3 regions of the Paenibacillus sp. FSL H3-0286 genome follow, and region 1 is predicted to be linked to each of the others. Evidence: riboswitches for the same ligand, from Rfam matches in the RefSeq annotation. Region 1 holds a riboswitch; each other region holds the start of a gene.
The links. Region 1 has a riboswitch for cyclic di-GMP ahead of MHB37_RS02425 (choice-of-anchor A family protein). Riboswitches for the same ligand answer to the same signal wherever they lie in the genome.
Positions count from the first base shown of each region.

Region 2: it holds a riboswitch for cyclic di-GMP, as region 1 does, so the genes downstream of both, MHB37_RS03205 (transglutaminase family protein) here and MHB37_RS02425 (choice-of-anchor A family protein) in region 1, are expected to answer to the same signal.
Region 3: it holds a riboswitch for cyclic di-GMP, as region 1 does, so the genes downstream of both, MHB37_RS01895 (anti-repressor SinI family protein) here and MHB37_RS02425 (choice-of-anchor A family protein) in region 1, are expected to answer to the same signal.

Region 1 covers NZ_CP150285.1:552,566-557,628, forward strand. The annotation lists gene MHB37_RS02415 (ASCH domain-containing protein) at 1-224, shown strand, start outside; gene MHB37_RS02420 (hypothetical protein) at 424-816, opposite strand; cyclic di-GMP riboswitch class I at 1,312-1,402, shown strand; gene MHB37_RS02425 (choice-of-anchor A family protein) at 1,511-3,886, shown strand; gene MHB37_RS02430 (alpha/beta hydrolase) at 3,994-4,968, shown strand.
Region 2 covers NZ_CP150285.1:730,858-735,920, forward strand. The annotation lists gene MHB37_RS03185 (phospholipid carrier-dependent glycosyltransferase) at 1-925, shown strand, start outside; gene MHB37_RS03190 (glycosyltransferase family 2 protein) at 1,023-2,003, shown strand; gene MHB37_RS03195 (GtrA family protein) at 1,990-2,397, shown strand; gene MHB37_RS03200 (class D sortase) at 2,500-3,165, shown strand; cyclic di-GMP riboswitch class I at 3,279-3,361, shown strand; cyclic di-GMP riboswitch class I at 3,436-3,516, shown strand; gene MHB37_RS03205 (transglutaminase family protein) at 3,530-4,339, shown strand; rRNA gene MHB37_RS03210 (16S ribosomal RNA) at 4,707-5,063, shown strand, end outside.
Region 3 covers NZ_CP150285.1:431,417-436,479, forward strand. The annotation lists gene MHB37_RS01890 (2-oxoglutarate dehydrogenase E1 component) at 1-1,847, opposite strand, end outside; cyclic di-GMP riboswitch class I at 2,318-2,402, shown strand; gene MHB37_RS01895 (anti-repressor SinI family protein) at 2,430-2,585, shown strand; gene MHB37_RS01900 (helix-turn-helix domain-containing protein) at 2,693-3,022, opposite strand; gene MHB37_RS01905 (TasA family protein) at 3,192-3,800, opposite strand; gene sipW (signal peptidase I SipW) at 3,891-4,481, opposite strand; gene MHB37_RS01915 (hypothetical protein) at 4,483-5,063, opposite strand, start outside.

The DNA of each region.
Region 1 (5,063 bases):
ATAATTTGCCGACAGGAGCTATTATTGCTACAGGTCAGCTCGCGGGATGTTATGTGGTTACTCCAGAGGTGGATTTAAGGGAATGGATCAATGGGAACGAATATGATTTTGGCGACTATAGCGAAGGACGGTTTGCCTGGAAGCTTGAAGGGGTTCATCCATTAAGTCATCCAATTCCAGCTAAAGGTCGGCTAAGCTTGTGGGAGCACTCCAATCACTTCTGAACGGCGAACAATATTTTTAATGTAATTTTTATGTGCCTATCAGCTTTTTTTCAGGTTCGAGGTATATATTAGAGACACCAAACACCCCCCAGTGTTTTGTGGTATATCTCTCTCAGGTCTTGCCAACTCCCATGGTAAGGCCTATTTTTTTGTTCACTAATTGATTGGGGGGAGAGAGCGCAGCGGCTTCTATACAGCTTTACTTAATCTGGTACTGTTCTTCGTAACTCTTAAAAGATGAAATATCCAGCCCTAGGTATCTGCGCATATGGATGGCAGCCTGAGCCGCAACAATGTCATTCAACAGCAGCATTCGTTCATGATAGCCACGACATATATACTTGGCTTCAATTCCCGTATTAAGTCTGTTTTGCTCATACACCTTGATTCCCCGTCTTCTCATTTCTGCACGGACATCCCTTAGATCTGTTGTAGCTACTGCAGCAGCTGTTCCAAGAACCTCCAGATAAGGGGCGGGTGTTCGTAAGTGTGTAGATAAAATGGCGGAGTCCCGTTCGAAAGCTGATAAAATCATCGGAAGCAATAAATAAGATTTCACCAGCATGTTGTCCCTGCTTTCTGCTCTATGCATGAATCTCATCACCTCTAATAGGAACGTATATTCGTATTCTACCCCGATATTCCAAAAATAATCAATGGTATTTCTAAACAGCTTATCCAATGTGATTAAATTCACAACTAAATAACGAAGAATAAATTATATTAAAAATTGTAATAATAAAAATTAATGTATCGGACACACATAAAGGAGAATTATGATGGAAAAAGAGGGCAGCCTCCAGCGTGGATTGTTTTTTGGTTTAATTATGAGTGTTCCCTTATGGATATCCATATTGGGCTATATACAGTTACTTTAAAATTTAATGAAAAACCTTATGCGAAGCGCCTTTAGGCGCTTTTTTTGTGTGGTACTAATGCGGGGAATTATCGAAAGGAATTGATTGACAATTGTGGGTGTCGGGAGCTAAACTGTTATTAATTCAAAAGTATTAAAAGTCATAGACTGTTATTGGATAGAATGCTTCAGCTACCAGTTCTGGACTTGCAGTGTAATACATATATATAGTCATGATAATAGCAAACCGTCTGAAAGGGCGGGACGCAAAGTCCAGGAGTCTAAAGTGTCTTAAAGGCACAATGACCGTCCGACTGCCATGAGAAGGGAATTTCACTTCTTTTTGGCGGTCTTTTTTGTTGTTAGGTCCTTTAGAGTTTCTGGTAATTATTCTGATTAATATAAATCATAGTTTTAGGAGGTGTGCCATTTGAAAAGAAGAATAAAACCGTTACTCTCGCTTGTATTAGCTGGGATTTTGACGGTAGGTAGTGGGCTTTCCTCATTGGGAGCTGGAGTTGCTGGAGCTAGTAGTTCTTCTACATTGGGAATTGCAGCGGTCTACAACGTGTTTATTCTAGGGGATATAACGACAGTTTCGGATACGGAAGGAAGGTTTGCTGCTGGAGGTAACGTTAACTTAACCAACTATAGTGTTGGAGATAGGTTGACCGCAGCAGAGGTTTCCCTGACTGACACACTTGTTGTTGGAGGGAATCTTACTTTCAACGGAGGTACTGTTTATGGGAATATCGTGCACGGGGGAGATTTTTCAGGGAATGTAACGCTCCTCAAGGGTGGTACAAAAAGACAGGGGAGTACGATTGACTTTTCAGCAGTAGGTCAGTCTTTGAAGGACAAATCAGCAGAACTTGCAGCATTGCCGGCGAATGGAACAACAGTGTACCAATATGGCAGCCTTACCCTGACAGGTACAGATCCTGCGGTCAATGTTTTTAATGTTTCAGGAGATAACGTCTCTAATACCTACGGAATTACAATAAATGTTCCTTCAGGATCTACTGCAATTATTAATATTGATGGTTCTAACGTAAAAATGAAAAACTTCGGATTTCTACCTAATAACGTGTTGAACAGCAAGAAAATTTTGCTTAACTTTAGCCAAGCTGCGTATCTTGATATGGCAGGCATAGGTGTAATGGGAAGCATACTTGCCCCCTATGCTCATGTTGATTTTATTAATGGTCAGATTAACGGTACTTTAGTGGCGGCTTCACTCAAAGGTACTGGTGGTGGTGAATTTCACCACTATCCATACGATGGTGATGAACCTGGACCAACGCCGACACCAACGCCGACAGTGACGCCGACACCAACAGTGACACCAACGCCAACGCCGACAGTGACGCTGACACCAACAGTGACACCAACGCCAACGCCAACGCCGATAGTGACACCGACACCGACACCAACACCAACGCCAACGCCGACACCGACACCGACGCCAACGCCTACAGTGACACCAACGCCGACGCCGACAGTGACACCAACGCCGACACCGACGCCAACACCATGTCCGACGCCGACAGTGACACCAACGCCGACGCCGACACCAACGCCGACAGTGACGCCAACGCCGACAGTGACACCGACGCCAACGCCGACAGTGACACCGACGCCAACGCCAACAGTGACACCAACGCCGACAGTGACGCCAACACCGACACCAACGCCGACAGTGACGCCAACACCAACACCAACACCAACACCAACACCAACACCAACACCAACGCCAACGCCGACAGTGACACCAACGCCGACGCCGACACCAACGCCGACAGTGACGCCAACGCCGACAGTGACGCCGACACCAACAGTGACACCAACACCAACGCCGACAGTGACACCGACGCCAACGCCGACGCCAACGCCAACAGTGACACCAACGCCGACAGTGACGCCAACACCGACACCAACGCCGACAGTGACACCAACACCGACACCAACACCGACACCAACACCGACACCAACGCCGACAGTGACGCCAACGCCGACGCCGACAGTGACACCAACGCCGACGCCGACAGTGACACCAACGCCGACGCCGACAGTGACACCAACGCCGACGCCGACAGTGACACCAACGCCGACAGTGACACCAACACCGACACCAACGCCGACAGTGACGCCAACACCGACACCAACGCCGACAGTGACACCGACGCCAACGCCGACAGTGACACCAACACCGACGCCAACGCCGACGCCAACGCCGACAGTGACACCGACGCCAACGCCAACAGTGACACCAACGCCGACAGTGACGCCAACACCGACACCGACACCAACACCGACAGTGACGCCGACACCAACGCCGACGCCTGAAGCAACACCAACACCGACGGTAACGCCAGAGGTAACACCAACACCAACGGTAACACCAGAGGTAACACCAACGTCGACACCAGAGACTTCGGTGTTCCCGACACCAACGCCATCATCCGTAATTGGCACTATAGTTCTTGCAGAAGATCCTGTGCCGCTTGGGCCTGTAGCTTCGCCGACACCATCGCCAGTACCAACACCAACACCGTCGAATAGCACAGAAGTACTTGTTGATGATGATGAGATCCCATTAGGTCCGGTACCGGCAGTGACACCAACGCCAACACCAACACCTGATGAAATCATCGTAGTGGACGATACGATCCCATTAGGTAAGCCACCTGTGAAGGAATTGCCAAAAACGGGTGAATCAAGTCCTGCACCTTACTATGTAGCAGGTTTAGGTTTTGCACTTATCGGATTATTAATGAGAACCAAGTTCTCCAAAAAGAATAAATAATAAAGGGTAGATCAACATAGAGTCGCTTTCGGGAGTGTTCCGATGGCGGCTCTATTTGTATGTCATGATTGCGATAGTTTGGTGCATTCTAAGTAGATGGTATACTCTTGTTGGAAAAGAAATGTAGAGGGGATGGCGAAGGCGAATTGATATGGTTCATTATTAGCGCTGTAATCATCATAGGGATTCTAATCTATGTGGGATTTTTCTTCTATGGTATTGCTATTAAACGAGCGCCAAAGGTATTTCTAAGTAATAATCCTAATCTGAAGGCTGATCCTCCGGTTGCCGGAGCTTCTTGGGGGGAGGGGAAGGATTGGGTCTCTCGCCAGAGCTTCGAGAATATTGAGATCGTATCTGCAGATGGACTTAAACTAAGGGGTTACTTACTCCAATCTAATCGTGCTGCGGGACGCACAGCCATTCTAGCCCACGGTTATTCAGGTAAAGCAAAGGATATGGGGGCGTACGCCAAAATCTACTACGAGAACTTAGGCTTTAACATCCTAATTCCCGATGCAAGAGGGCATGGAGATAGCGCAGGGGATTACATTGGTTTTGGTTGGCCGGAACGAAAAGATTATTTGCAATGGATTGAATACATGATTAAAAAGACTGGGCCCAGTGCTCAAATTGTGCTTCACGGCGTCTCTATGGGCGGTGCTACAGTGCTAATGACCTCAGGGGAAGATCTTCCGCCGCAGGTAAAAGCTATTGTTGCGGACTGCGCTTATACCTCAGTAAAAGCACAATTATCTTACCAACTACGACGCATGTATCGCTTGCCAAGTTTCCCTTTCGTTCAAAGTGCAAGTCTAATCACCCGCTTGAAGGCGGGGTATGGTTTTGGTGAAGCCTCTGCATTAAAACAAGTGCGGAAAGCGAAGGTCCCGATTCTTTTTATTCATGGGGATGCGGATAACTTTGTACCTTTTGCTATGATGAATGAATTGTATGAGGCATGCCAGAGTCCAAAAGAGAGACTCATAGTGCCGCAAGCGGGGCATGGATTGTCTTATGATACGGATAAGGCGGGGTATATAGATGTAGTAACAGCTTTTGTAAGTCGATATGTAAAATAAGTCCTGAACGTAGACAGCGCCCGATATCCGCTAGGTAGCGGTTATCGGGCGCCTATATTTTTCCACACATGACGTAGTCCTTGAATAAGGAACGT
Region 2 (5,063 bases), 180 kb from region 1:
GCAGCGGTATTACACAATGAATTTCTACAAGCAGCCTTTAAGAAAAACATTAATTCCGTTATTCTGGTCTGGCTTATTCTTCGGAATCGGCGTAGCTTCGAAATGGATTGTGCTCTATGGAGGAGCAGGGCTGGCCATTATGCTGGCTATCTCCCTTTTTGAACGCTACAGAGAATACCAAGCCTCCGGACGCCTGCTGGCAGAGGGGAAGATTAAAGACAAGGAATTGCTGGGCACCTGTCGTGAAGCAGTAGATTCTTTTTGGAAAAAGACTATTATTACGTTGGCTAGTTGTATCGGGTTCTTTGTAATTATTCCAGTAATTATTTATAGCTTATCTTTTGTGCCGGGGTTATCTGCATCAGCAGAGGGCTTCACTATAAAAGGTTTGATTGATTCCCAAAAGAATATGTACAACTACCACAGCCAGCTTGTAGCTACACATCCTTTTGCTTCCTCATGGTGGCAATGGCCGTTTATGAAGAGACCGGTCTGGTTCTTTAGCGGCGGTGAAGGTTTGCCGGAAGGTCAGGTCAGCAGTATAGTGACTATGGGGAATCCGCTTATCTGGTGGACGGGTATTTTTGCGATGTTGGCAACGCTGTGGATTACGCTGAAACGTAAAGATAAGAACCTCTACATGATCTGGATCGCCTTCTTCTCGCAATATGTTCCGTGGATGCTTGTCCCAAGAGAAACATTTATTTACCATTATTTTGCTATGGTGCCATTTATGATTCTTGGTATTGTATATATAATGAAGTTGCTGGATAGTAAATTCCCTGAGGCCCGTTACGTACAGTATGTCTATGTAGCTGTTGCTTTGCTGCTCTTTATTGCTTTCTACCCGGTACTGTCAGGGATGCAGGTCAGTGGAGATTACGTGAAAGATATGCTGCGTTGGTTCCCAACTTGGGTTTTCTAGGATTTAATAAAAATCTATAAAATAAGTTTATGCATGCAGCGTTATTATGAAGTGTAGATGGATGTAACGCTCCAAAAAGCTTGTAGGAGGAATAAAGGTGAAAGCCAGATATAGTGTGATTGTACCCATGTTCAATGAGGAGCAAGTAATTAGCCATACTTATGAACGTTTGAAAAAAGTAATGGACGAGTGCGGCGATACTTATGAGCTGGTCTTTGTCAATGACGGCAGTCGTGATCGTTCCGCCCAGATGATTCGGGAGATCTGTGAACGAGACGAGCATGTCAAGCTGATTGACTTCTCGCGTAATTTCGGACATCAGGTAGCGATTACAGCTGGCATGGACTATGCCGAAGGTCAAGCGGTTGTTGTTATTGACGCTGATCTTCAGGATCCTCCGGAGGTCATTCTGCAAATGATCGAGAAGTGGAAAGAGGGCTACGACGTTGTATATGCGAAACGTCTGAAGCGCCACGGAGAAACGATGTTCAAAAAGGTCACCGCGAAGCTTTTTTACCGCCTGCTCAGCAGTATGACAAGTGTAGATATTCCTACGGATACAGGCGATTTCCGTCTTATTGACCGTAAGGTATGTGATGTCCTGCGGGGACTTAAAGAAAAGAACCGCTATGTCAGAGGTTTGGTGAGCTGGGTTGGCTTCAAGCAGACTATGGTGGAATATGAACGGGAAGAACGTTTTGCCGGAGAAACCAAATATCCGCTGAAGAAAATGATTCGTTTTGCGTTAGATGGCATCACCTCTTTTTCACATAAGCCGCTTAAGATTGCTACGTATATTGGATTCTTTCTTTCATTTTCTAGCTTTCTCTATTTATTTTTCGTCTTGTTCCAAAGGATATTTTTCACCTCCTGGACGGTTCCGGGCTGGGCTTCCATTGTAGGTGTCAATCTGCTCTTTAACGGTATTGTTCTGATGCTGTTGGGTGTGATTGGGGAGTATATCGGACGGATTTATGACGAGTCTAAAGATAGACCGCTATATATTGTTAGTGAGACTAAAGGCTACCAGAACGAAGAACAACTGGACCGCCGGAAGGACCACAATGATGTCAGATAAGAACTTGCGCGCTGCATTCATACAGTTCCTCAAATTTAATGCCGTAGGTTTGCTCAATACGCTTATTGATTTTGTGATTTTCACATTGTTGAATTCACTAGGGATGGTATACGCATTGGCGCAGGTGATCTCCTATAGTGCAGGCACGGCGAATAGCTTTATTTTGAATAAAAAAGTTACCTTTCGTGATCGCAACCGGGGGAATAAAGAAGGCTTCGACCGCGTACAGCTGGTCAAGTTTATCGTGCTGAATCTGGTAGTGCTCGGAATATCACTGTTGTTAATGCATCTGTTGACAGACAAACTAGGTATTCAAGTCTTGATCTCCAAGGTGCTGGTTACCTTTATCACGGTGATCATCAATTTCTTTGGAAGTCGTAAATGGGTATTTTAAACATTAATTTCAGGCAGAAGGAGTTGCTATGCTTAAAGGCAAGTAGCTGTTTCTGCTTGATTTGTATATAACCATAGAAACAATATACGGAGGTGAATAACATTGCGTAAATTCTCCTATCTACTCATACTGGCTGGGATACTTATCATGTTATATCCGACAGCTAACGAGTGGTACAACGACAGGCAGCAGGAGAAGTTATTAGAAACGGCTGAACTAAGCACTGCCGATAGTACTCCCCAGCCAGATCTAAAGAGCAGGTATGCTGAAGTTACTCAGCTGTTAGCAGAGGAATCGGTTCTGGATGCCCAGGCACAGCCCCAACCCCAAGAGACAGAAAAGCCTGAACCGGAGATTGAAGTCGGTGGCAAAGTAATCGCACTAATTGAAATCGATAAGATTGATTTGAAGCTGCCTGTATTAGAAGGGGCTACAAAAGCTAATATGAAACATGCTGCAGCCCATATGAAAGAAACGGCACCCCTTGGAGAGATCGGGAATGCTGCAATCGCGGCGCATCGGGCTAGAACTACGGGGCGTTTGTTTAACAGATTGAATGAGGTTGTTGTGGGGGATGTTATCACGGTAAAGACTAGTGATCAGGTGTTTAACTATGAGGTATACGATATTTCTGTTGTAGATCCGAGTGATGTCTCCGTTCTTGACGGGAATGACAAGGATAAGATTCTTACTCTGATTACATGTGATCCGCTAGTGAATCCAACGCATCGGCTGATTGTTCATGCCAAATTAACAAAAGGAGAATAGTGAATGACAAGAAAACACAAATACCGGGAGATATTTATAAAATAATGGGTAATCTAGTAAATTAGGTCTTGTTCACAACTATAAATATGATAGTATTATACTATGAAAGCTAAACACGATAACGGCAAACCTTCCGAAAGGTAGGGACGCAAAGCTAAAGGGCCTTTTCCCGAAAGGATGGCAGCCAGCTACCGAATGAAGAGGCTTTTTTTGTTTGTTTCAAATGGATTCTATCAATTATATCTAGTAAAGCTAGAACAGATAGAGCTTATACGATAACGGCAAACCTATCGAAAGGTAGGGACGCAAAGCTAAAGGGCCTTCCCGAAAGGATGGCAGCCAGCTACCGAAAGGAGTTTTATCCGTGAAAAAGGTTTATTTTATGCTGGTGGCGTTGTTCGTCCTAATGACTTCAGTTCCGGTAAGTACAGCTCAAGCTGCAAGTGCAGATGCCAGCTGGTTGATTACATCCAAAGTGGCTCAAGGTGTTATTGGTATTAACTATGATATTCCGAAAGATAAAAGAATCAAACTCATGATCACCAAAGATAACAGCAGCTATACATATAACTTGTATGCTTCTGGACAAGCTGAGGACTTCCCTTTGCAACAAGGAAATGGGACGTATAAGGTTTCTGTTCTGGAGAACACAACCGGCAATAAATACAAAGCATTATATTCCGAAGTAGTAGACGTAACCATGAGTGACTCGAATTCCGTATATTTGGGCTCCGTACAGAATGTGAAATGGAGTTCTTCTGATAAAGCGATTGTCAAAGCTAAACAATTAGTACAAGGCAAAACAACAGACGAAGAGAAAGTTAAAGCGATCTATAACTATGTAGTTGCGAATGTACAATATGATTACTCTCTTGCTAATAGTGTAACTACTGATTATATTCCAAGCATCGATAAGACATTGACTACTAAAAAAGGGATTTGCTATGATTACGCTTCTCTTTTTGCCGCAATGCTGCGGAGTGTAGATGTTCCTGCTAAGTTGGTAATGGGGAATACAAGCTACGTTACGCAATATCATGCATGGAACGAAGTGTTGCTTAATGGGAAGTGGGTTACCATTGATACTACAGTGGATGCAGGACTTGCAAAGAGTGATAAGAAAACCGATTTAATTAAAGCCTCAAGCAAATATACTGCGGCAAAATACTATTAAGTTCGTCCCTAGAAACATAACTCTATTAAATAAACAACTGGCTTAATTATTAAGCCAGTTGTTTATTTTTATATTAGGGGTTGCTTTTCTATTAATAGTTGGGGTATTATAGGTAAGCGTTGTTAGACAGCGTACAGGCGATATAGACGAGGCTGATAAAAAGCTTCGAAAAATAAAGCTTGCATTTCTGAAAACAACATGATATATTATAAGAGTTGCTGCTGAGACATTAAACGGCGCCAACGAGAACTTGATCTTTGAAAACTGAACAACGAGTGAGTAGGAAATCACGCAAGTGAAATCCAAAATTAGAGAATTAATTTTCTCGTCAGATGTTTCAAAATGAGCATATCGCTCTTTTCAATACTAATTGGAGAGTTTGATCCTGGCTCAGGACGAACGCTGGCGGCGTGCCTAATACATGCAAGTCGAGCGGAGTCACTTTGAAAGCTTGCTTTCAAAGTGACTTAGCGGCGGACGGGTGAGTAACACGTAGGCAACCTGCCCTTCAGACTGGGATAACTACCGGAAACGGTAGCTAATACCGGATAATTTCTTTTTTCTCCTGAGAGAAGAATGAAAGACGGAGCAATCTGTCACTGAGGGATGGGCCTGCGGCGCATTAGCTAGTTGGTGGGGTAACGGCCCACCAAGGCGACGATGCGTAGCCGACCTGAGAGGGTGAACGGCCACACTGGGACTGAGACACGGCCCAGACTCCTAC
Region 3 (5,063 bases), 120 kb from region 1:
ATGGGCGTTCCATTTTTCAGAATGGTAGCGAAGGCTAATGTTTCAGCTAGTGCCCAGTCGACCTTTTCACCCTCATTCAGTGCATCTTTACGACGTTGTAAAATGCGCTCCAGCTTCGGATAAACCTGGAATCCAGCAGGAACCGTCAACAGTTCACGATTGATCTCCTGCAGGCTGGAGATGGATACCGCTGTAGTGTTTGCCGCTGCGCGGTCCGTTTGTAGAGGAATGAAGGCTTTGGGTTCTTTTTTCTTATGATTGCCTTCCTTCATAGTATCGTACGCACGCTGCAATACGCTTTCTGCTTCAGCATTCATCTTTTGTACGTCTTCGGCGGTAAGAACCTTTTCGTTTTTCAGTCTCTCTGCATAAACCTTGTAGACGGTTGGATGATTGCGAACCTTGCCGTAGACAATAGGTTGTGTGGTTTCAGGATCATCCATTTCGTTGTGACCATGACGGCGGTAGCCGATGAGATCAATTACGAAATCTTTTTTGAATTGATGGCGGTATGCGCTAGCTAAACGTACAGCTGCTACGCAGGCCTCTGGGTCATCAGCGTTGACATGGACTATTGGGATTTCATACCCTTTGGCGATGTCACTCGCATAATGCGTAGAACGGGAATCTTCACTTTCAGTCGTAAAACCAATTCGGTTATTAACAATGATATGGATCGTCCCACCATTTTGATAACCTTGAAGTTTGCCGATATTAAGCGTTTCTGCAACAATTCCTTCACCTGGAAAAGCAGCATCGCCATGCATCAGCACCGCCATAGCTTTACTGGTATCAATCTTCGGCAGTCCTGCAGTGCTCCGATCTTCTTGTGCGGCACGAGTGAAACCTTCCACGACAGGATTGACGAATTCCAAGTGACTTGGGTTATTCGCTAGTGTTATTCTTGTGCGTACGGTTTCTCCTTCACGGACAGCACGGTCTGCACCGAGATGGTATTTCACATCACCTGTCCAACCATAGTTAATGCCTGTGGAGCCTTCGGAAGGGAAAAGCTCCTTGTTCGGAGAATGATGAAACTCTGAAAATATGATATCATAAGGTTTGCCCAAAATATGTGCAAGAACGTTGAGGCGGCCGCGATGCGCCATGCCCATCAAAATATGCTCCGCACCGTCATGTGCAGCAGCACGTACGATTTCATCTAACATCGGCACAAGAGCATCATTGCCTTCAAGACTGAAACGCTTCTGACCTACAAAAGTCTTGTGGAGGAAGGTTTCAAATTGCTCTACCTGAATCAGGCGGTTCAGGAGCTCTTTGCGTTCTGTATTATTTAGGGGTGCTGGTGAGCTGGTGGATTCTGCCTGTCTATTTAGCCATTGCAGTTCTTTTTCTTCATGCACATGCCCGAATTCATAGGCGATAGTCTTGGTGTATGCCTGACGCATACGTTGCACGGCATCCCATCCGGTATGCACATCATTCGGCGCATTTTCCCATATAAGCGTGGCAGGCAGTGCGATCAGGTCTTCGCGGGTCAGCCCATAGGTTTCAAGCTCAAGATATTTTGCCATGGGATTCTGATCGCGTACCAGCGGATCAATTTCAGCGGCCATATGGCCATATATACGAATATTGGCGATTAGCTTGGAAGCTCTTACTGCTTTTCTAAGCCATTCGGTGTCTCCCGAGATGCGCGGCTGAGGAGCCGGTTCGCTATCCGGAGTTAGGGGAGGAGGTCCCGAATTTGTAAAAAGCTCGCGATAATTATTTTCTACGGTGGAGGGATCTTTCACAAACTGTTCATATCTTTCTTGAATGTAGCCTAAATTGGGTCCGTAATACTTACTCCAAATGGATTCGTTATAGGGCTCTTTGGCTGCCATGAATACATCCTCCTTAACGGATGAACTCCATACGTGACATTTTGTGTCAACGCTTACTGGAGCTGTGATGATTGCGGTTTCATTTCTCATCTTATTGTGCTACTTTCGGCCACTGTAATCAATTCATTCTTTCGTCCAATACGTTCGCAAAATGGTATGGGTTAGCTTGTTCTAATGAAAAGAAGGGTATTTCTTCTCATTACCCATTCTAAAGGCCTATTAAAATGATTCTATTATCCTTATTTTTAACTATTAGGTCAGTAAATATTTATTTTGCTAGTACAATTTATTTTATGTAACGGACGAGTATCGTGATAATCGGACAAGATCTTTGAAAAAAAATCTTTTATTTTTCGTTTTTAAAATAGAAAGTAACCAGGAATCGACACACTTTTCCGCTTTCTTTTTGTATAATGTTATTGCAGATAGTAATTTTATAGTTTTTTAAGCAGATCCTTTCGTGAAAAGGGTCCAGTAAAAGGTAAACTTGCCGAAAGGCAGGGGCACAAAGTCGCGGGTCTAAGGTAGAGATACTATGACAGCCGGATTGCCTGGGGACGTAAAATCTTAGGGGGAGATTTTTTGGAAAAGTCCAACCAGGGTAGCAACAGAGAACAGCAGTTTATTGATCTGGATCAAGAGTGGGTACATTTATTATTAGCAGCTAAGAAGGCTGGCATTAAGGCAGATGAAATCCGCCAGTTCTTTCATGAGAAAACTGTGCAGATCGTGCAGTAATACATTAGAGGGGTTACATATCGAAAAAGGGCACAGCGGTTCTTCGCTGTGCCCTTTTTCGATATGATTTAGTAGAAGAGAGGATCGTACCAGATTAGTAGGAAGTATTAATCCTTTTGATCGAGCTTCCATTTCTGATAGTCCAGAAATTCTTTGAATTCGCGTTTGCTAATGCCTGAGTCCATAGCTTCCTGCACCAATCGGAACCATTCCGAATCTAAATGTGATTCCTCTGCATCATTGGGTTCTCCATAGAGTAGGGCATGAATGGATACCTGAAGCGCGTCAGCGATTTTTTCGATAAACTGGATGGATGGATTGGATTGGATGTTTCTCTCCACGTTGCTAAGATACGACTTAGCCACATCTGCTCTGTCCGCAAGCTCAGATAGGGAGAAACCCTTGTCTAGGCGGAGCTGCTGGATACGTTGGCCCATATTCTGTGGCACTATGCTGACGCCCCTCCGTAATTTTTGTTATTAGTATAGCAAATATCAATAAATCGGACAAAGTTTATTGTAAAGAGAAGAGCAGCAATCTGCTTATCCGTGGCCGGATTCAGGATCTGCTGCTCATCGAGTATTTTATTAAATTACTTTATTGATCTTAGTAGTCTTTTTTCGCACCTTGTTTAGCTACGAAATCCCAAGTCAGTGTTAAGCTATCGCCTTGGAAAATATTTTGATCTTGGTTATTTTCCACAAATTCGAATTGGACGGAGAAGCTGTCGTTGGTACCGGCTTTAATACCGGATGCTTCGGTAAAGAGTTGATCCCAACCTGTATTTTTTACGAGATCCGGATGCTGACTTTTTAAAGCAGCAAGTGTAGTCTCATAAACTACATTTTCAGGAGAGACGATAGGTACTCCTTTATCATTATTTCTAAGGAATTTAACTTTAATGAACTCGGCTAAATCCAGGTAGTTATCTCCTTTAGCATCCGTGATTTGAGTCGATGTATTCAGAATAATAGATCCGATATCGAGCGAACCATCGTTTTTCAATTTGAAGGATTTAGTTACCGTATCACCTGGTTTCAGGTTAGGAATATTAACGATGACAGAAGGGTCGGAGTTCAGATCGAGCGTGCCCGCTGCGAATGTAGCTGTGCTTTGCGCAGTGTCGCTAAAGTATGCGAAGGTTCCTCCGCCGATTAATGATAAACCCAGTGCTGCAGATGCTACGCCAAGACCCAATGTTTTCTTGATACCCATAATAAAATTCCTCCTCAAATTTGTGTTTGAATTTTTTATAAAATTTATATATTGTATCTTCCGGTTCGTAAGCGGAAGTGGACAATCAACTTAGGGCTGTGTTTCTGTTGGGGGCGGTGAGGCTGGCAGTAGGGCAGCATTTTTCTTTTCTAATGCAGCTACAGCCTTCCAAGAGGTATACAGAGCATAGAGCAGAAGCATCAAGCCAGGCACGATCATGAGGACTACACTTCCAGCTTTGGAAACCGCGAAATTCATAGCGTAACCGACATAGGGTACAGTGACCCCGGTATACTGAGCTACAACATTCACAGAACTGGTAGGGTTCATGTCGGGCGCGTCGTTGTTATCGCCTTTAGTGCGATAAACAGCTTCACCAGTAGCGTTATTGACGGTCGCTTCTACAATCCGGTGAGTAATGAGCAGATTATCTTCATTCCTAAAGGTGATGACATCGCCTGGTTTGAAACGATTCATATCCCCTCCGGGTTTTAATGCGACAATTGAGCCTGTCTGAATTCCTGGTTCCATCGATCCTGAGAGTACGGTTTTGATCTCATATCCGAAGAAAGCAGGTTCACCGCCGGAGGCCTTGGATAACACTACGGCTGCCACCAGCAGAATAAAGATCACAAGCATTAAGCTCGATAGGGTATTATTGATAATTTTTTTAATTCGCATCTTATTCTCCACCTTTCTCAGGTTGAGGGTCCGAAGGAGCTTGGGTTGCTACCGGCGGGGTAGTCGTACTGTCTTCCGCCTTTGGCGTCTCTTGTGGAGCCTCTTGCTGAGGGACATCTTTTGGAATTGTGAGCTCTTCGTCAATTTCCGGCTTAACCGGATCAGTGGCTGGGGCTTCAGGTTGTTCTTTATTTGGGGCTTCCGGAGCAGCTTCGCCTGATGTTGGAGGGGGTGCCTCAGCTTTCGCTTTATCCTCGGCTTCTTGTTGCTTTTTCTCCTCAGCCAAACGTTCTTCTTCTTTTTTCGCTTCTTCTTCTTTCTTTGCTTGCTCTTCTTCTAGCCGAGCTTTTTCAAGCTCTTCTAGTTTTTGCTCGCGAGTCTGACTGATCAATTGGAGTTTATCTTGAAGGGTAGTGATACCTGAGGTTGCCGATTCTTTATGGTTAGTCAATTCGGTATTTAGAGCTTCATAAGATGAGGTGAGGTCGCTAGAGATCACGCCGTCTGGTTGAGTGAAGGTAATCAGGAATGGCAGTGGCTGTGGGAACTCTCCTTCGCGTAATTCAAGTTGTCCATAAACAT